4 regions of the Providencia huaxiensis genome follow, and region 3 is predicted to be linked to each of the others. Evidence: predicted binding sites of a transcription regulator. Region 3 holds the regulator's gene; each other region holds the start of a gene.
The links. Region 3 encodes PurR, which represses purine synthesis genes. Its sites were predicted from a motif close to CANGCAAACGTTTGCNTG; they were not measured.

Region 1 (5,334 bases), 1.5 Mb from region 3:
TCGTTGCGGGACTTAACCCAACATTTCACAACACGAGCTGACGACAGCCATGCAGCACCTGTCTCAGAGTTCCCGAAGGCACCAAAGCATCTCTGCTAAGTTCTCTGGATGTCAAGAGTAGGTAAGGTTCTTCGCGTTGCATCGAATTAAACCACATGCTCCACCGCTTGTGCGGGCCCCCGTCAATTCATTTGAGTTTTAACCTTGCGGCCGTACTCCCCAGGCGGTCGATTTAACGCGTTAGCTCCGAAAGCCACTCCTCTAGGGAACAACCTTCAAATCGACATCGTTTACAGCGTGGACTACCAGGGTATCTAATCCTGTTTGCTCCCCACGCTTTCGCACCTGAGCGTCAGTCTTTGTCCAGGGGGCCGCCTTCGCCACCGGTATTCCTCCACATCTCTACGCATTTCACCGCTACACATGGAATTCTACCCCCCTCTACAAGACTCTAGCTGACCAGTCTTAGATGCCATTCCCAGGTTAAGCCCGGGGATTTCACATCTAACTTAATCAACCGCCTGCGTGCGCTTTACGCCCAGTAATTCCGATTAACGCTTGCACCCTCCGTATTACCGCGGCTGCTGGCACGGAGTTAGCCGGTGCTTCTTCTGTCGGTAACGTCAATCGTTGATGATATTAGCATCAACGCCTTCCTCCCGACTGAAAGTACTTTACAACCCTAGGGCCTTCTTCATACACGCGGCATGGCTGCATCAGGCTTGCGCCCATTGTGCAATATTCCCCACTGCTGCCTCCCGTAGGAGTCTGGGCCGTGTCTCAGTCCCAGTGTGGCTGATCATCCTCTCAGACCAGCTAGAGATCGTCGCCTTGGTGAGCCATTACCTCACCAACTAGCTAATCCCATATGGGTTCATCCGATAGCGCAAGGACCGAAGTTCCCCTGCTTTGCTCCTAAGAGATTATGCGGTATTAGCTACCGTTTCCAGTAGTTATCCCCCTCTATCGGGCAGATCCCCATACATTACTCACCCGTCCGCCGCTCGTCAGCGAGAAGCAAGCTTCCCCTGTTACCGCTCGACTTGCATGTGTTAGGCCTGCCGCCAGCGTTCAATCTGAGCCATGATCAAACTCTTCAATTAAAAGTAGCTTGATGCTCAAAGAATGTTACTGTCGTTTGATTTCCGAAGAAACCAAATTACCTATTAGTTCATATATATGAATTAACGTGTTAGTCACTCTTCAAGACTTAAAATCAAATATTTTTTTGATAATGTCCTGTGAGTGCCCACACAGATTGTCTGATAAATTGTTAAAGAGCGTTGCAACCATCTTTCGATGTCGACACCAGATTTCGTGAACCGGGCCGTTGTTGCGAGGAGGCGTATATTACGTTTTCCTCCGTGAGAGTCAAGCAATTTTTTGCTTTTTCTTTTCAGAATCTCTCGCTGCCGTTTCAGTGTTCATCGCGCTTTGCGTTGTCTTGTTCCCGGTCAGTGGATGCGCATTATAGGGAGTCAGAAAAATCTGGCAACCCCTTTTTTGCATTATTTTGTTCAACTGCTGCATTCCACAGCAAAACCCCCACTTATACCGACTTATGCACCAAGTTATCCACAACATGAAAATAATTTAAAAATTACCGCGCATTACGCAAACGTTTGCGTTACAATTGGCTCGAAATTTCAGCATTGATTTTGTTTTTATGTTCTGAAATTGTTAGTGACTTATATATTGTTATAGGGAAAGCGGGCTAATTCCGCTTGGCTTTCATCAATAGATATAATAGGTATATAAGAAAAGCTCTTTGAGTTTTTACTGACTGATATTCGTTATTGCCTTATTTATTCAAATCCAAGGGATCTATCTCATGCAACTGCTTCGTCCTATTCGTCGTGCCCTGCTTAGTGTGTCTGATAAAACAGGGGTTGTTGAATTCGCTAAGGCGTTATCTCAACGTGGTGTTGAGCTTCTATCTACTGGCGGTACTGCAAAGTTACTTGCTGAGTCAGGATTAAACGTAACTGAAGTTTCAGATTACACAGGGTTTCCTGAAATGATGGATGGCCGAGTGAAAACATTGCACCCGAAAGTGCATGGCGGAATTTTAGGACGTCGCGGTACAGATGATGCCATCATGCAACAACATGACATCGCGCCTATCGATATGGTTGTTGTTAATCTATACCCATTTGCCCAAACCGTGGCAAAACCAAATTGCACCCTTGAAGATGCTGTAGAGAATATTGATATCGGAGGCCCAACCATGGTGCGCTCCGCGGCTAAAAATCATAAAGATGTCGCAATTGTGGTAAATAGTAATGACTATCAAACCATCATTGATGAGATGGATAATCACGAAAACTCGCTAAATTGGTCGACTCGGTTTGACCTCGCAATAAAAGCTTTCGAGCACACTGCGGCTTATGACAGCATGATTGCGAATTACTTTGGTGAATTAGTTGCCCCTTATTATGGCGATACAACTCAGCCTTCCGGCCGCTTTCCTCGCACCTTGAATTTAAACTTTATAAAAAAACAAGATATGCGTTATGGAGAAAACAGCCATCAAGATGCGGCTTTTTATATAGAAGAAAGCCCAAAAGAAGCTTCTATTGCAACTGCACAGCAGATCCAAGGTAAAGCCCTGTCTTATAATAATATCGCTGATACCGATGCAGCTCTTGAATGTGTTAAATCATTCGAAGAACCTGCTTGTGTCATTGTCAAACATGCAAACCCTTGTGGTGTCGCTATCGGTGATTCTATTCATACAGCTTATGATAACGCATTCAAAACTGACCCAACCTCTGCTTTTGGTGGCATTATCGCTTTTAACCGTCAATTAGATAAAGAGACCGCTCAAGCGATTATTGAACGCCAGTTTGTGGAAGTCATTATTGCGCCTTCTGTTGCTAAAGATGCATTGCCTATTCTTGAGACTAAACAAAACGTCCGCGTACTTGAATGTGGCGAATGGAGCAAACCCGTTGCAGGTTTAGACTTTAAACGCGTGAATGGCGGTTTATTAGTGCAAGACCGTGACTTAGGAATGGTTGAAAAAGAAGAACTTCGCGTTGTAACTAAGCGCCAACCAACTGAACGCGAGCTAAAAGATGCGTTATTCTGCTGGAAAGTCGCGAAATTTGTAAAATCCAATGCAATCGTTTATGCCAAAAATGATATGACTATCGGTATTGGCGCAGGGCAAATGAGCCGTGTGTATTCTGCAAAAATTGCAGGTATTAAAGCCGCAGATGAAGGTTTAGAAGTCGCTGGCTGTGCGATGGCCTCAGATGCCTTTTTCCCATTCCGCGATGGTATTGATGCCGCGGCAGCTGTTGGCGTAACTTGTGTTATCCAACCTGGCGGTTCTATTCGCGATGATGAAGTGATTGCAGCCGCAAATGAACATGGTATTGCCATGCTTTTCACTAATATGCGTCATTTCCGTCACTAATTATTAGGAGCCTAGTCATGAATATTTTAATTATTGGTGGTGGTGGTCGTGAACATGCATTGGCATGGAAAGCTGCGCAATCACCTTTAGCGGAAAAAGTCTATGTTGCCCCAGGTAATGCAGGAACAGCATTAGAACCTACACTCGAAAACGTGAATATTTCGGCAACTGATATTGATGGGCTGCTCCAATTTGCTAAAGAAAAACAAATTGATTTAACGATTGTAGGCCCTGAAGCACCATTAGTTATTGGTGTTGTTGATGCATTTAAGGCTGCCGGTTTAACTATTTTTGGCCCAACCCAAGGTGCTGCACAGCTTGAGGGTTCAAAAGCATTTACCAAAGATTTTTTAGCTCGTCACAATATTCCAACTGCCGCTTATGAAAATTTTACTGAGATAGAGCCCGCTTTGGCTTACTTAGATAAAGTCGGTGCGCCTATTGTGATTAAGGCTGACGGCCTTGCCGCGGGGAAAGGCGTTATCGTTGCCATGACCTTACAAGAAGCAAAAGAAGCTGTTCACGATATGTTAGCGGGAAATGCCTTTGGCGATGCAGGGCATCGTATCGTTATTGAAGAGTTTCTCGATGGTGAAGAGGCGAGTTTCATCGTTATGGTAGATGGTGAAAATGTCATTCCAATGGCGACTAGCCAAGACCATAAACGTGTCGGTGATGGTGATACTGGTCTAAATACAGGTGGAATGGGCGCATACTCCCCAGCACCTGTTGTGACAGATGAAATACACCAGCGCGTGATGGAACAAGTCATTTACCCTACAGTTAAAGGCATGGACCAAGAAGGAAACCGCTATCAAGGCTTCTTATATGCAGGTTTAATGATTGATAAAGCAGGCAACCCAAAGGTTATCGAATTCAACTGCCGTTTTGGCGACCCTGAAACTCAACCTATTATGATGCGCTTGCAATCGGACTTAGTCGCTTTATGTTTAGCCGGTGCGAAAGGTGAGCTGGCAGGTAAAGATTCATTATGGGATGAGCGCCCTGCTCTAGGGGTAGTTATTGCCGCGGGTGGTTACCCAGGTGATTACCGCAATGGCGATGTGATTTCAGGTTTACCAACCACTGAAGCCACTGATAGCAAGGTTTTCCACGCAGGCACTCGCTTGAAAAATGGTGATGTAGTCACTGCCGGTGGGCGTGTGTTGTGTGTCACTGCGTTAGGCGATGATATCGCTAAAGCGCAAACCAAAGCTTATGAAGTGGCAAAAACCATTCACTGGGATGATAACTTTTACCGCAACGACATCGGCTACCGTGCTATCGCTCGTATAAAATAATACAAAGTACTAAACCATTCCCTAAGCTGATAAGAGGAAACTTTTATCAGCTTTTTTATTGTTGTTTGTACTATCAAACAAGCACTCTAAGGATTTCTGTTCGCAGCTAGACGACAAGGTGACTAGGCTAAGTCACCGCGGCCAACAATGCTGAAGGTCGAAAGGCTACGAGTTGACGAGCAAAAATATCGGCTCTAAGTATTTCAATTCAGAGCTAGGCGGCAAACGAAGATATCTTAGGGAGCATACATAAGTATGTGACCTAAGTAGCTGAGAGCAGCCAACAACGTTATGGATTGAAAGACGACGAGCGGCGATATTACAACGAATCTTTAGAAGGCTGCCAGCGGCAAAAATCGGTATCCGCCACCATCAAAAGCTGATTCCCCTCTGAAGACTCCAACCACGCTAAATTTAACTGGGAATGCCACACTTTCGCACGGCTCTGTAACCAATTTTCAGCATAGGGCTCGAAGGTTACTTCTCGCACATCACCTTCACAAGTCGTCACTTTGCCTTGTTGCCAACGTCCTTGGTAAAGTTTAACGCCACCGACAATAAGGGCAGTGTTTGTCTCAAGTACTCGTTCAGCTTCAAAGCGCCAACGCGTGA
Region 2 (5,334 bases), 1.1 Mb from region 3:
TGACACAGATGAGAAACCTAACGACGTTTTTGTCTGCTATCAATTGTTTAAATGTAACCTTATTACCGCCATCCGCTTTCGCCGCCCCCATTGGCATAATTGCTGGTTTCAGCATTGCGCCTAGTAATAATGCTAAACAGCTTACTATCAAGGCCATCATGATGGCTTTATTACCCCAAACACCAGCTAAATACCCCATCAATGAGGAGCCGATAATGAAGGCTATCGACCCCCAGACGCGAATTTTGCCGTAGTCAAAGGTAAATTGTTTTTGCCATGCCCCCGCCAGAGAGTCTCCCAGTGGAACCATCGGCGCAAAGAATAGGTTAAACCCAATCATCACAAATAATAGCCATGCCCAGTGAGACCCCAGAGCAAAGCCAACAGAGAAAATGAGCGAAAGCCCAGCAAGTAAGCGTAGAGCCGTGATCAACTTCGAGGGCTCTTTAACTAAAGGAGTAATAAACATCGCGCCAAGGAAACGGGCTGCTAGCCCAACCCCTAACAAAACGCCAATCATTTCTGCATCAATTCCCTCACCTTGTAGCCAAACTGACCAAAATGGTAAGAAAATACTGTAGGCAAAAAAGTAGGTAAAATAATCAATAGCTAGCCAACGCGTTGATGGAATGACCATCACTCCTCCGTTTTTTCAATGCAAAAAACCCGCTCATACATGCATGTAGAAGCGGGTTTAGGTAATTAATATTACGTTATGTTATGCGTAAACTGGGTGTTTTTTGCAAATTGCTAATACTTTTTGCTTCACGCTCTCAATGGTCGCTTCGTCATTGAGGTTGTCTAGAATATCACACATCCAGCCAGCTAGCTCACCCGCTTCTGCTTCTTTGAAGCCACGGCGCGTAATCGCAGGAGAACCAATACGTACACCAGACGTTACAAATGGGCTCTTAGGGTCGTTCGGTACACTGTTTTTGTTAACAGTGATATTCGCACGGCCAAGTGCTGCATCTGCATCTTTACCAGTGATGTCTTTATCAACTAAATCAACTAAGAATAAGTGGTTTTCAGTGCCGCCAGATACCACTTTATAGCCACGTTTTTGGAAAACATCGACCATCGCCTTCGCATTCTTAGCAACTTGCTGTTGATAAACTTTAAACTCAGGTTCCATCGCTTCTTTCAGAGCAACCGCTTTACCTGCAATAACATGCATTAAAGGGCCACCTTGAGAACCAGGGAACACTGCTGAATTGATTTTTTTGTATAATTCTTCGTCACCACCTTTAGCTAAAATTAATCCACCACGTGGACCCGCTAAAGTTTTATGTGTCGTTGTCGTCACAACGTGTGCGTGAGGCACTGGGTTTGGATAAACACCCGCAGCAATCAAACCTGCAACGTGAGCCATATCAACAAACAGGTAAGCACCAATGCTGTCTGCGATTTCACGCATTTTTGCCCAATCAACCACACCTGAGTACGCAGAGAAACCACCGATAATCATTTTTGGTTTGTGTTTTTCCGCTTGCGCTTTGATATCGTCGTAGTCAATTTTACCGCTTTCATCGATACCATAAGGTACGATGTTATACAGTTTACCAGAGAAGTTAACTGGTGAACCGTGGGTTAAGTGGCCACCATGTGCAAGGTTCATCCCCAGAACGGTGTCGCCTGGTTGTAATAACGCCATATAAACTGCAGCGTTAGCTTGTGAACCTGAGTGTGGTTGTACGTTTGCGTAGTCAGCACCAAATAGCTCTTTTGCACGGTCAATCGCTAATTGCTCGACCACATCAACATGCTCACAACCGCCATAGTAGCGTTTGCCTGGGTAACCTTCTGCATATTTATTGGTTAGCTGAGAACCTTGAGCCTGCATGACTCGTGGACTGGTATAGTTTTCAGAAGCAATTAATTCAATATGTTCTTCTTGACGTTGTACTTCTTGCTCCATTGCTTCCCATAATTTTGGATCGTAGTCAGCAATATTCATTTCACGCTTTAACATTCGCTTCTCCTGCCTCAGCAATTCAATAGGTTGAAAATCGATTCATCGCAATGACACACAGTGTAAACTCTTTTTCACTCTTGAGATAGCCCTAAAGAAAAAATATACGCAAACGATTGCATTAATTTATTTCACTTCATTTGCTTCTGAAGGCTTCATTATAAAATAGCCCAAATTTTAATTTTTGACGGACAAACCTCCAGATTTGTAATCCCCTTCTCATTATGTGCCTAAATTCACCCTATTTTCCCAGTTTGAGTCTTTACATAAACCCTTAAATATTATAAGTTGTATTTAAAATACATCTTTATAAATCGCCTTCATGGATCTCAAAAAATAGAGGTTAACTGAGATGAAATAATATTATCTCACTGATGTACAAAGAGATATTTTTGATATTACAAAAAATAGCTTTTTACCTTAACGATAACGAGAACATGAAAATAATTCAGGAGCACCTGTATGCTAGATAGCCAAACCATCGCCATTGTTAAATCCACCATTCCTGCCATTGCTGAAACAGGGCCAAAACTGACCGCACATTTTTATGATAGGATGTTTAAACAGCATCCTGAGTTAAAAGATATTTTTAACATGACTCACCAAATGAATGGGGACCAACGTGAAGCCCTTTTCAATGCTATCTGCGCATATGCTGTGCATATTGAAACTCCTGAAGCTCTCATTTCAGCTGTCGAAAAAATCGCCCAAAAGCATGTAAGCTTAAATATTAAACCTGAGCACTATCCTATTGTCGGGGAAAACTTACTCGCGGCTATTGATGAACTCCTTAACCCAGGCCAAGAGGTGCTTGATGCATGGGGAAGAGCTTACGGTGTTTTAGCCGATATTTTTATTGGTAGAGAAGCTGCGATTTACCAAGAAAATGCAGATAAAAATGGGGGTTGGGAAGGCTTACGTGAATTTAAATTAGCGCAAAAACAGTCACAAAGTGATGTGATCACAAGTTTTGAATTTGTTCCTGTCGATGGGCAACCTGTCGCTGATTACCGCCCAGGCCAATATATCACGATTTATGTCAACAACCCGGGATTTGAAAACCAAGAAATCCGCCAATACTCACTGACTACTGCCCCTAATGGTCGTAGCTACCGTATTGCGGTAAAACGTGAAGACCAAGGCGCCGTTTCTAATTTCTTACATCAACAATTAAATGAAGGTGACAGCGTGCATCTCGCACCTCCATGTGGGGATTTCTTTATCGATGTTGATAATACAACGCCTGTTACGCTAATTTCGGCAGGGGTTGGCTTAACCCCAATGTTAAGTATGTTAAATCATCTAACGGAACAAGCTCACAGCGCACAAGTAAATTGGTTCCATGCCGCTGAGAATGGTGCAGTTCATGCCTTCAGGCACGAGATTCAACAACTACTAGCAAAACAGCAAATTAGCCAATCTGCGATTTGGTTTAATCAACCAAGAGAGGAAGATCGCCTCGGGTTTGATTACCAATATGAAGGTTTAATGAATTTAGAATTGGTACGTGAATGGATTGAGCAACCGAATATGCAGTTCTATTTCTGTGGCCCTGTTGGTTTTATGCAGCACGTAGGTAAGCAGTTAATTGCAATGGGTGTCGATGCCGATGCGATTCACTATGAATGTTTTGGACCACACAAGGTATTGCCCCTCAATTAATGCACAAAAAAATGCTCTTCTGTTTAGGAGAGCATTCTATGAAATATATTAACTGAAGAAAATTGGTTAAATAGTTAAATGTTCGTAGTTTTCTAATTTAGCGGTAACGGGCTCGCATAATAAATACGCAATTCTAATCCCATTCCTGTGTATTTTCCGTTACCGCATTTTCATATCAACTTAAATTGACTAAATCGCTTCTTCGTCTTGCTCACCAGTACGAATACGGATCACGCGGGCGACATCATAAACAAAGATCTTCCCATCACCGATTTTACCTGTTTGTGCCGTTTGCATAATGGTTTCGACACAGTTTTCAACAATGTCATCAGGGACAACAATTTCAATTTTTACCTTAGGTAAAAAATCGACCATATACTCTGCACCGCGGTAAAGTTCAGTATGCCCTTTTTGACGACCAAAACCTTTCACTTCAGTTACGGTCATTCCTGTAATACCGACTTCTGCCAACGCTTCACGGACATCATCAAGTTTGAATGGCTTTATAATTGCATCAATTTTTTTCATAAATAATTCCTGTTATGACCAGTTTTTACGGCCAAAACCTGAGGTGATCGGATAGCGGCGATCTTTGCCAAAATTACGCATCGTAATACGTGGCCCAACCGGAGCCTGACGACGTTTATATTCATTAATATCGACAAGACGCACAACTCTGCGTACTACGTCTTTATCGAAACCAAGTTTGATTAGGTCATTCACTGACAAGTCTTTTTCCACATAACCTTCTAATAAGGCGTCTAGCACATCATAAGGCGGTAAACTGTCTTGATCTAATTGGCCTGGCGCAAGTTCTGCTGATGGCGGCCTATCAATCACACGTTGTGGGATTGCAGGAGATAATGTATTACGGTATTTAGCCAACTCAAAGACAAGGGTTTTAGGCACATCTTTTAACACATCAAACCCACCCGCCATATCACCATAAAGCGTTGAGTAACCGACTGCTGACTCACTCTTATTACTGGTAGTCAGCACTAAGCGACGGCGTTTATTCGACATCGCCATTAAAATAACCGCTCGGCACCGTGCTTGTAAGTTTTCTTCAGTTGTATCAACCGCAGTCCCTTCAAACATAGGCGTTAACTGCGCCATAAATGCATCAAACATCGGCTCGATAGATACGATATCAAACTCAACACCAAGCAAATCAGCTTGTTCTTTAGCGTCGTGAATACTCATTTCAGAAGTATAATGGAATGGCATCATCACTGCTTGCACATGCTCTTTCCCTATTGCATCAACAGCAATAGCCACTGTCAGCCCTGAGTCAATACCCCCTGATAGCCCTAAAATAGCCCCATTAAAACCATTTTTATTGATGTAGTCACGAGTTGACATGACTAAGGCTTGGTATACCTGTGCAACAGGGTCATTTTCAATAAATACACTACCTTCGCTCACCAGTGCAAGTTCATCAAATTGCACTGTAATAACCTGCTCTTTAAACTCTTCCAATTTAAAGGTTTGCTTGCCTTTGTTTGCAATGATTTTTGAGCCGCCATCAAACACCAATTCATCTTGCCCACCCACTTGGTTGAGATACACAATTGGCATATGAGTGCGTTTACAATGTTCGACTAATAAATCGGTTCGAATATGTTCTTTATTAATGTCATAAGGAGATGCATTGATTGTCAATAATATTTCAGCGCCAGCCCCTTTGGCTGCATCTACCG
Region 3 (5,334 bases):
CTTTTGAATCATTAGGGCTAGCGGTAAATGTATTGACTCTAGGAATAATGAGTTGATAAGGGTCTACGACTGAGTTGCTTTCAGTTGTCATCTGAAATGTATCTGATGAAACCCAGATTTCAGCACCCGTTCCAGGAAAAATTTTAATTGCCTCTGTAAACTCTTTGATTATTAAAATAGAGCTAACAAAGGATTTTAATTCATCTGGTGGATAATACTGTTTTAACATCATTCTTGAGCACTCATTATTTAATGTCGCAATGATAACGTTTTTTAACAAAAAAATTAACCATGAAATATCTATATCTTAGTAGATAACAAAATAAAAGCCTTATTTATTAGTGAAATCCGCTTTGAATAAAGAAACGTGATAAGAAAGTTCAGGTTTTGTGAGCTAAGAATAATGGGCGATATAGAAAAATACTTAATAAGTATTACGGTATAGTCACAAGTGCTATACACTGGAAGACGTTTTTCTTGAATTTATTAAATAACAATCATGCCGATAAAATACGGCATGATTGATTCGATAAACTACATTTTATGAATTCGCCTGGCAGTCGACCTGCTCAAGAGTTTGACTGTTTTTTTTGTCACAGCGTTGCATAAAATAACCAATAGCCATTGGGATAATTGTAACTGCCATTACACCAGTTGTGGCTAACAATGGGTCGAAGGGCAGGGCAGAAACAAGCAGGCTTGCTAAAAAACATAGGCCTAACTGTAAAGCATTTTGCAACGCAGCTGCTTTACCACTCGCACTAGGAAATGTATTTAGTGCTTTGGATACTGCAATAGGGTAAGAGGCCCCGTTCATTGCCGCCATAAAGCAGAATGGGATCAATATCATGGTTAATGATGGCGTGGTATAGATGGCCATGATGAATAAAATAGACATGCTTACCGCGTAACCAATCAGTAACAATGGAAATAACGCTTCTGCACGAATTTTTGCTAATAAAATACGGCAGCCATATCCACCAACAATAAAGGCTAAAGTTTGTGGAATATAACTCAGACCAATATCAGCAGGGTTGAACCCCATGTTACGTAAGATAAAAGGTGACCCTGTTAACCAAGCGAAGAAACCCGCACTACAGGATGCATAAACCAGCACGTTACCGCTGAAAACAGGGGAACTGAGTAAGTTTGAGAAAGAAATCTTAGCCTGCGGTTGGCTGTCATCAGTGATTGTTTTAACTGAGACATTTTTCAAAAAGAGTGTTGGTAATAAAAGTAATATGCCCACAGCCATTAGGATCAGGAAAATTGCTTCCCATGTTTGGTGCTCTAGAACCCATGCACCTAATAATGGCGCTAAAGCAGGGGATAGCGCGACTAGCGGCATAATAGAAGCAAAGACTTTTTGGGTATTTGCTTCATCATAGCGGTCGATAACAAGCGCTTGCCATAAAACCGCAGCGGAGCAGACACCAACAGCCTGTAAAAAACGTAGAGTTAACAGCTGTGTTGCGGTTTCTACCCAATAAATGGCTAAGCTACTTATAATGAAAATAGTTAAGCCCACAATGAGCACAGGCTTACGGCCAAGTTTGTCTGATAATGGCCCCCACAACAGTTGAGCGAAGGCAAAACCAGCTAAAAATATACTGAGAGAAGCACTGATAGCGCCTTCAGATGTATGCAAGGTGTTTTGCATAGCACCAAATGCAGGTAAATACATATCAATGGCTAAAAACCCTAGCATGCTAAGTCCTGCAAGGTAAACCATAAAACCAGGGGAATTTTTTTTCACAGTATTCGACATAATTATTACTTATCTGATATTTAAAAAAATGTTAATGATGGCTCCATTGTATAGGCTATTTTTTTAGGTTGTGAAACGGTAATATTTGGATCTTGCTATCAAAATTTTTGAAAGGAGAAGTTATGTGGTCTGCACATGCACTCGAAGTGATTGATGCAGTTGCTCGAACTGGGAGCTTTAGTGGTGCTGCTGAAGAATTGCACCGTGTACCTTCTGCAATCAGTTATACCGTAAAGCAAGTTGAAGAATGGCTTGCGGTTCCTCTATTTGAACGCCGACATCGTGATGTTGTTCTGACAGAAGCAGGAGCGATATTTATTAAGGAAAGCCGTTCTGTTATCAAAAAAATGACAGATACCCGGCATCAGTGCCAGCAAGTTGCAAATGGCTGGCGCGGGCAATTTAGTATTGCCGTTGATTGCATTGTTAAACCTCAAAGGACGGAACAGTTAATTATTGATTTTTATCGTCATTTTCCTGATATTGAACTTTTTATTCATCCAGAAGTGTTTAATGGAGTGTGGGATGCACTGGCTGACGGGCGCGTAGATGTTGCGATTGGTGCGACTCGAGCGTCCCCGATAGGTGAAAGATACAGTTTCCGTGATATGGGGTTTATGCCGTGGATGTGTGTCGCAAGCCCGGAACATCCATTAGCAAAAATAGGTGAAAAACTGACTGATGACCAAATGAGAGAGTATCCGAGCTTGTGCCTTGAAGATACCTCTCGTAACCTTCCCAAGCGTGATACTTGGGCACTTGATAACCAACGTCGGCTTGTCGTGCCTTACTGGGAAAATGGTCTAGCTTGTTTAGTTAACGGGTTATGCGTTGGAATGGTACCTGAGCATCGAGCAGCTCCGCTTTGTGAAAAAGGCCAATTAGTTGAGCTAGCATTAGCCCAGCCATTTCCACCCAGTCCTTGCTGTTTAACTTGGGTGGAAAATAACACATCACCCGCGCTCCGTTGGTTATTAGATTACCTTGGCGATAACGAAACGCTCAACGCAGAGTGGCTTTCAACTTAACTATTTGTCTTATCGACGGTAATCGATAAATGGACCGTCAGCGACAGAACGACGTTCTACAAGGCGAGGGTGGACTTCAATTGTTTGAGCATCTTCGCGCTTATTTACGATACGATCGAGCAGCATAGTGAAGGCCATTTGGCCTAAACGCTCTTTTGGTTGGTGGATAGTGGTCAATGCTGGGGTAAAATAGCGCGCATTTCGTACATTATCATAACCAATGATTGAAATGTCTTGTGGAACACGTAGCCCCATTTCATCAGCCGCACAAATGGCCCCCATCGCCATGATATCGCCGCCACAAAATACCGCGGTAGGGCGTTGTTTATGGCTTAAAATTTGCATCATTGCTTTATAACCAGACTCAGGTTCGAAATCACCTTGCACTATCCACTGGTCTCTCAGTGTGATCTTTGCCTCTTCCATTGCTTTTTGGAAGCCTGTTAAGCGGCCGATACCGGTGTTTCTTTCGAGCGAACCTGGGATCACACCAATATCACGGTGCCCACGATCAATTAAATAGCGGCCTGCAAGGTACCCACCATGGAATGAATTATCAATAATACTGTCTGTAAAATCACCTCGGGAGGTTCCCCAATCCATCACCACCATTGGGATATTGCGATAATCTTCAAGCATACTAATTAACGTATCTGGATATTCAGAACACATCACGAGTAGGCCATCAACGCGCTTTTGCGCTAACATTTGCAAATACGCTTTTTGTTTTCCCAAATTATTATGGGAATTACAAAGTATAAGCGTGTAACCTTTTTCATAACAACTATTTTCAACTGATTCAATGACTTCCGCAAAGTAAGGTGCTTCACTTGAGGTTGCGAGTAAACCAATCGACTTTGTATGATTAACTTTTAAACTACGGGCAACTGCACTCGGTGAATAATTGAGCTCTTTAATCGCAGCCCAGACCGCTGTCTTAGTATCATCGGCCACAAAGCGCGTTTTATTAATAACATGGGATACAGTCGTGGTAGATACGCCAGCGCGTTTCGCCACATCTTTAATCGTTGCCATGGGGAAAAAAAACTCCTGACCAATAACCGGTCTCAATAAGAATTCTTGTTAAAAAATTACCTGCATATTGATGCATTGATCCTTTGCTGGCAATAATTTAGCGATTTGTTGTCGATTTTGTCTGATCTAGCGCAAAAACGAAAGAAATAATTGATGTTATAACATGTGATATAGACACTAGTTTTACTTTTTTGGATATGTATACTTAATAACCTTAATTATTGCATGGTTATTTGTTAATTCAATTACATTAGAATGAGAGGAACTCATGGATACAGATGTTAAATATGGATTGCTTGCTGCATTGGGCTCATTAGCAATGATTATCTTTCTTGCTGCACATATTTTCTGATTTTATTTCAGCCTCAAGTAGGGTGAAATAAAAGGGCGAGTGTATCTCGCCCTTGTCTATTTATGCTTTGTTTCAATACTTGCTAGGTGACTATGCTAAGTTTTCTTCCACAAATTTCCAGTTAACCAGTGCCCAGAAGTTTTCTAAGTATTTAGGGCGGGCGTTGCGGTAATCGATATAGTAAGCATGCTCCCAAATATCAACGGTTAACACGGGTTTATCATCACCAGAAATTGGGGTCGCAGCATTCGATGTATTTACGATTGCAAGGCTACCATCTGCTTTTTTCACTAACCAAGTCCATCCAGCACCGAAGTTTTTGGTTGCTGCATCAGTAAACTGAGCTTTAAATTCAGCAAAAGAACCGAATGCTTTATTAATAGCTTCCGCAACTTTTCCTGTCGGCTCGCCACCAGCGTTTGGCGCTAAGCAATTCCAATAGAAAGTGTGGTTCCAAACTTGTGCCGCGTTGTTAAAAACCCCTGCTTCAGAAGTTTTGATTATTTCTTCTAAAGATTTTCCTTCAAAGTTAGTACCTTTGATGAGGTTATTTAAGTTAACAACGTATGTGTTGTGGTGTTTACCATAGTGATATTCTAAGGTTTCTGCAGAGATATAAGGTTCTAAAGCATCTTTTGCATACGGTAAAGCGGGTAGTTCAAATGACATTGCGTACTCCTTGATTGCTTTTATATCAAAATACTCAGGGTGTTTGCTCTTAAAGTGAGCGAAATAATATGTCACAGCTTATCATTAGAGTTTCGCCTATTGGCGATATGATACTTAATATATTAATGATAGCACGATCAACCTTACAAAGGTAAGGTAATGAGACGACTAAGATGCTAACAGATAAATAGAGAAATTACAGATAAAAATCATATAGATATTGTAGGTGAGGAACCTAAGCACATTAAATTTCAGTTCTTACTTAGAAATAGCTACTTGTTTGACTTAGGTAAAGAGAAGATAGAAAAGGTGCCTTTTTACTTTTTGGGATGCTATAGTAATGCCCCTATAAAACTGGCATATTGTATGAAACAATTCAGTTTCTTATTATATCAGTCAATCAGTCAATGTATTTTGTTAAGTTGCGGTAGACTCTCAGTTACCGGCTGACTGCAAAACCTGCATCTTTGTTTTAAGGAAGT
Region 4 (5,334 bases), 1.3 Mb from region 3:
AGGGCAACGGTTAGGGATGGGAGGTGGGTTTTATGATAGAACGCTTGCTAATTGGCAACAAACCAGGTTTTATCCCATTGGCCTTGCCCATAATTGCCAACAAGTAGAAAAACTCCCCATAGCTCATTGGGATATTCCTTTACCCGAAATTATTACGCCGCAAAAAATATGGCGCTGGTCATAAACACCCGCGCCATCATTTCACACACTTTTTAGCGTTACTTAGAACAGTAAACGCGCACGAATGGTTCCAGGTAAATCTTTTAATTTCTGGAGTGCTTCATCTGTTTGGTTTGGCGTTTGCATTAATACATCAATAACCACATAACCTACGTTGCCTGATGTACGTAAGTACTGGCCGACAACGTTAATGTTATTTTCCGTGAAGACTTGGTTTATGCTATTCAAAATACCTGGACGGTTTTCATGAATATGCAAGAAACGGTTGGTATCTTCAGTATGCACTGGCAAAGAAACTTCAGGAAAGTTAACCGCAGATAATGTTGAACCATTATCTGAATACTTAGCCAGTTTACTTGCCACTTCTAACCCAATATTTTCTTGAGCTTCTTCTGTCGAGCCCCCAATGTGCGGTGTTAAAATCACATTGTCGAACTTAATCAATTCAGAGATAAATGGGTCATTAGGGTCATTGTTCGCAGCGGGTTCACTTGGGAATACATCCACCGCAGCACCTGATAAATGCTTGCTTTCCAACGCGGCTGCCAGTGAAGGGATATCCACGACTGTTCCACGTGATGCGTTAATGAATATAGAGCCAGGCTTCATACGGTCGAATTGTTCTTTAGCAAACATATTCTTCGTACTTGGGGTTTCAGGCACATGTAAGCTAACCACATCGCTCATGTTCAGAAGTTCAGTTAAAGAACGAACTTGAGTTGCATTACCTAAAGGCAGTTTGTTTTCAATATCATAGAAGAAAACATTCATACCGATACCTTCAGCTAAGATCCCTAACTGAGTACCAATGTGGCCATATCCAACAATCCCAAGACGCTTACCACGCGCTTCAAAACAGCCTTTAGCTTGTTTTTCCCAAATACCGCGGTGTGCTTGCATATTGGCTTCAGGAATACGACGTAGTAAAAGTAATAATTGGCCTAATACCATTTCTGCAACGGAACGTGTATTTGAAAATGGTGCGTTAAATACAGGGATACCGCGTTTTGCCGCAGCATCTAAATCAACTTGGTTGGTGCCAATACAAAAGCAACCCACTGCAACGAGTTTTTCTGCTGCAGCGAAAATTTCTTCAGTAAGATGAGTACGGGAACGGATACCTACAAAACGTGCATCTTTAATCGCTTCTTTTAATTCTTCGTCGGATAACGCACTTTTGTGATATTCAATGTTGGTGTAGCCCGCGGCTTTTAAGTTATCAACCGCACTTTGGTGCACACCTTCTAGCAGTAAAAATTTAATTTTGTCTTTTTGCAAAGATACCTTAACCATTTCCCTACCCTATCGTGAACGTACTTAAGATTTATAACAGATGAACCTATGTGTTTGCCTAACATAGCTCAAGAGAGATAACATCCATCTACCTTGAGCTATGAAGCGTATACCAACATAGCAAAAAATAGCGCAGTAGCAATACAACCGTTTGCTTAATGGATGCTAAAAAGCGCGAAGAAAAAGAAGTAAAATGGTAGAAAATCAGGGGTGGTAACACAAAATAAGGATTTTTCCTGTACAATGCCTATTTGTGTGAGATATATCACCAAAATAGCCAGACATTAAAAAAAATAAAATAAATTTCAAATTGATGATATTTATAAAACTGGTTAATTAATTTAGCTTCTATCAAATCATAGACTAATGACAAAATACCAGTAAAACAAAAAAACCAGCGGGTATAACTCCACTGGCTTATTGGAATAATTAAATATGATATAGATTATAACTTGATGGTTTTAACGCCTTCGTTTGCAGTCCCCATCAATACAACATCAGCACCGCGATTGGCGAATAACCCAACGGTCACAACCCCCGCAATCCCATTAATCGTATTTTCTAATGCCACAGGGTCAACGATATTTAAATTATGGACATCTAAAATCACATTGCCGTTGTCTGTAATCACATTTTGACGGTACTCTGGCGTACCACCCAGTTTAACCAATTCACGTGCCACATAGCTACGCGCCATTGGGATCACTTCAACAGGCAGTGGGAATTTACCTAGTACATCAACTAACTTAGATTGGTCAACGATACAGACAAAGGTTTTTGCAATTGCGGAAACAATTTTTTCACGTGTTAAAGCCGCACCACCGCCTTTGATCATATTCATATGGTGGTCAACTTCATCAGCGCCATCAACATAAACATCTAATGAATCCACTTCATTACAATCAAATACTGTAATACCCAGTGATTTTAATTTTTGAGTTGATGCTTCTGAGCTTGATACCGCACCTTCTATTTGGCCTTTCATTGTGGCTAATGCATCAATGAAGTGTGAAGCCGTTGAACCCGTTCCAACACCAACAATAGTGCCCGGTTTTACGTAATCAAGTGCTGCCCAACCTACCGCTTTTTTTAATTCGTCCTGAGTCATACTCATGCCTTTTAAGATTTAATTGAGTCGTGATTAAGGTTATTAATAACTAGTATATACCGGACACCCAATAAGTTGCAGCTTTGTTCGCTGTATTTATGTCACGGTTCTTGGGATTTACGCCACAACAATAATATTTTTAAGTGTTGCGTGTAAAAATATGGCATAGTGCTTGGTAGAATAACAACAAGGAGATTTTTTTGATGAAGCGCCCTGACTATCGCGCATTACAAGCACTGGATGCCGTTATCCGTGAACGCGGCTTTGAGCGTGCGGCTCAAAAGCTCTGCATCACGCAATCTGCTGTGTCACAACGTATAAAGCAGTTAGAAAACCTGTTTGGGCAACCACTACTTGTGCGTACCGTTCCGCCGCACCCAACTGAACAAGGGCAAAAACTGCTAGCACTGCTTCATCAAGTTGAATTATTAGAAGAGCAATGGTTAGGTGATGAAAATAGTGGCTCAACCCCGTTGTTACTCTCACTTGCCGTCAACGCTGACAGCTTGGCAACTTGGTTTCTTCCTGCCCTAAACCCTGTATTAGGCAATAGCCCTATTCGGCTAAACATTCAGGTTGAAGATGAAACACGGACTCAAGAACGTTTAAGACGCGGCGAGGTGGTCGGCGCTATCAGTATTCAACCCCAAGCCTTACCGGGTTGTTTAGTCGATAAACTTGGCGCACTGGACTATATTTTTGTTGCGTCACCTGGCTTTGCGGCAAAATACTTCCCTGATGGTGTGACTCGCTCTTCGTTATTAAAAGCACCTGCGGTTGCTTTCGACCATCTAGACGATATGCACCAAGCCTTCGTACAACAAAACTTTGGTTTGTCACCGGGCAGTGTTCCATGCCATATCGTGAACTCCTCGGAAGCCTTTGTGCAGTTAGCGAAACAAGGTTCTACCTGCTGTATGATCCCACATTTGCAGATAGCCAGTGAATTAGCGAATGGTGAATTGGTTGATTTAACCCCGGGGTTATGTCAGCGACGGATGCTTTACTGGCACCGCTTCGCACCTGAAAGCCGTACAATGAAAAATGTGACTGACGCCCTATTAAAAACGGGGCGCCAGATGTTAAAACAAGAAGATGAACCCGCAAAAAGCTAGCGTTTTAATTCAAATACCACATCGACTTGGTCATTAAAATCAATACTCTGTTGTTCATAGGTCTCATCAATCTTGAGGTCTTGAGCAACAGAGGCTTTCATCGCCCCACCATAATTTCTTTCAGCCATTGGGTATGGCACCGCGGCTGGCGCATTATAGTTAATGCTATACACAGGACCTAACTGGACATTAAAGCCTTTTGCTAAGATATTGGCTTGTTCTGTCGCATTTTTAATCGCTTGAGACCGTGCTTCATCACGATACTGTTGCGGGTTAGCCACACCAAACTGTACTGAGTTGATTTCATTGAGACCTGCGGCTAAAGCACCATCTAACAAGACATTAAGTTGGTCTAATTTCTTCACTTCCACTTCAACAGAACGTGTTGCCGTGTAGCCTTCGATGGTTGATTTTTGCTTCACGCTACTGTAATCATATTTAGGCTGAGTTCGCACATTTGCCGCGTTGATATCTTCTTTTTCAATGCCATTTTTCTTAAGAAACTCAAAATACTCTGCAACTCGCTTATCGACGCCAGCTTTCGCAGCTGCCGCATCTTTTGCAGTGACTGTCACAAGAATGTTCAGCGTCGCCATATCTGGAGTCGCTTTCACTATTGCATTACCCGAAGTTGTAATGTGTGGGCCATTGGGTAACGGGTCAGCCAAAGACATGGTAGGAACCGCAGCACCTGCTACCATCGCAGCTAAAACTAAAGATTTTAATTTCACAGAACCTCCCAAGAAAATTATTTATCGCTAAAAAAGGGATAATTGGTAATAAACTATCCCTGAGCTCAATTTAACAGTAACACATGAAACAAAAAGTACAGTCAGAATAATGAGAAATTGAACTTTATTGCTTGTCTGTTGAAGATATATTGTTATTGAGAAATCAAACCGAGTCCCTTAAGCCCCTGTATCGCAAGTTGAAATGCAATAAACCACATCACACTCCCCACGAAAATGTTAATAATGCGCTGTGAACGCGGTTTATTTAACACAGGTGAAAACCAAGCAGCAAGTATCGCCAATGCAAAGAACCACACAAATGACGCCGTTAGTGCTCCAGCCGTAAACCAAGGTCGTAACTGGTTTTCTAGCTGTCCACCGACACTACCTAGAACCACAAAGGTGTCTAAATAAACATGAGGATTCAGCCAAGTGACGGCAAACAGTGTAACAATCACTTTCCACCTTGTGATAGCCCGGCTTTCCGTTTGAAGTATGACCTCATCAGGGCTGAACGCTGTACGAAACGCACCATAGCCATACCACATAAGAAATGCTACGCCAGCCCACGTGATCAATTGCATTAATATTTCAGACTGGCTGAGTAAAGCACTGCCACCAAACACACCTGCGATAATTAAAACGGTATCACTTAAAGCGCATAATAATGCACTCATTAAATGAAACTGCTTTCGGCTTCCTTGCTGTAAGACAAATGCGTTCTGTGGTCCTAAAGGTAATATCATTGCAGCACCTAATAGCGCACCCTGTAAATAGATCGAAAACATGTATTAATTCCAATTTTTTATTCAATTAATATGCATGAATATTAGCGATAAAAAGTTATTAGTGGAAATGATTAAGTCTAATAGGTCATAAGTATCACTTATAACCAAAAATGCATCGG

Region 1: purH (bifunctional phosphoribosylaminoimidazolecarboxamide formyltransferase/IMP cyclohydrolase) is a predicted target of PurR. The motif match lies at 1,612-1,629, and genes of this name have one in related genera.
Region 2: glyA (serine hydroxymethyltransferase) is a predicted target of PurR. The motif match lies at 2,078-2,095, and genes of this name have one in related genera.
Region 4: serA (phosphoglycerate dehydrogenase) is a predicted target of PurR. The motif match lies at 1,614-1,631, and genes of this name have one in related genera.

What each region holds. Positions count from the first base shown of each region.
Region 1 is NZ_CP031123.2:4,261,951-4,267,284, reverse strand. It holds rRNA gene CYG50_RS21485 (16S ribosomal RNA) at 1-1,103, opposite strand, end outside; gene purH (bifunctional phosphoribosylaminoimidazolecarboxamide formyltransferase/IMP cyclohydrolase) at 1,832-3,421, shown strand; gene purD (phosphoribosylamine--glycine ligase) at 3,439-4,722, shown strand; gene CYG50_RS21470 (DUF1481 domain-containing protein) at 5,042-5,334, opposite strand, start outside.
Region 2 is NZ_CP031123.2:2,238,297-2,243,630, forward strand. It holds gene CYG50_RS12120 (3-phenylpropionate MFS transporter) at 1-637, opposite strand, end outside; gene glyA (serine hydroxymethyltransferase) at 719-1,972, opposite strand; gene hmpA (NO-inducible flavohemoprotein) at 2,435-3,634, shown strand; gene glnB (nitrogen regulatory protein P-II) at 3,824-4,162, opposite strand; gene CYG50_RS12140 (NAD+ synthase) at 4,175-5,334, opposite strand, start outside.
Region 3 is NZ_CP031123.2:1,144,439-1,149,772, forward strand. It holds gene CYG50_RS23010 (hypothetical protein) at 1-280, opposite strand, end outside; gene punC (purine nucleoside transporter PunC) at 542-1,768, opposite strand; gene punR (DNA-binding transcriptional activator PunR) at 1,891-2,796, shown strand; gene purR (HTH-type transcriptional repressor PurR) at 2,806-3,831, opposite strand; gene sodB (superoxide dismutase [Fe]) at 4,274-4,852, opposite strand.
Region 4 is NZ_CP031123.2:2,406,227-2,411,560, forward strand. It holds gene CYG50_RS12790 (5-formyltetrahydrofolate cyclo-ligase) at 1-184, shown strand, start outside; gene serA (phosphoglycerate dehydrogenase) at 223-1,473, opposite strand; gene rpiA (ribose-5-phosphate isomerase RpiA) at 1,919-2,581, opposite strand; gene CYG50_RS12805 (LysR family transcriptional regulator ArgP) at 2,785-3,696, shown strand; gene CYG50_RS12810 (oxidative stress defense protein) at 3,693-4,427, opposite strand; gene argO (arginine exporter ArgO) at 4,580-5,215, opposite strand.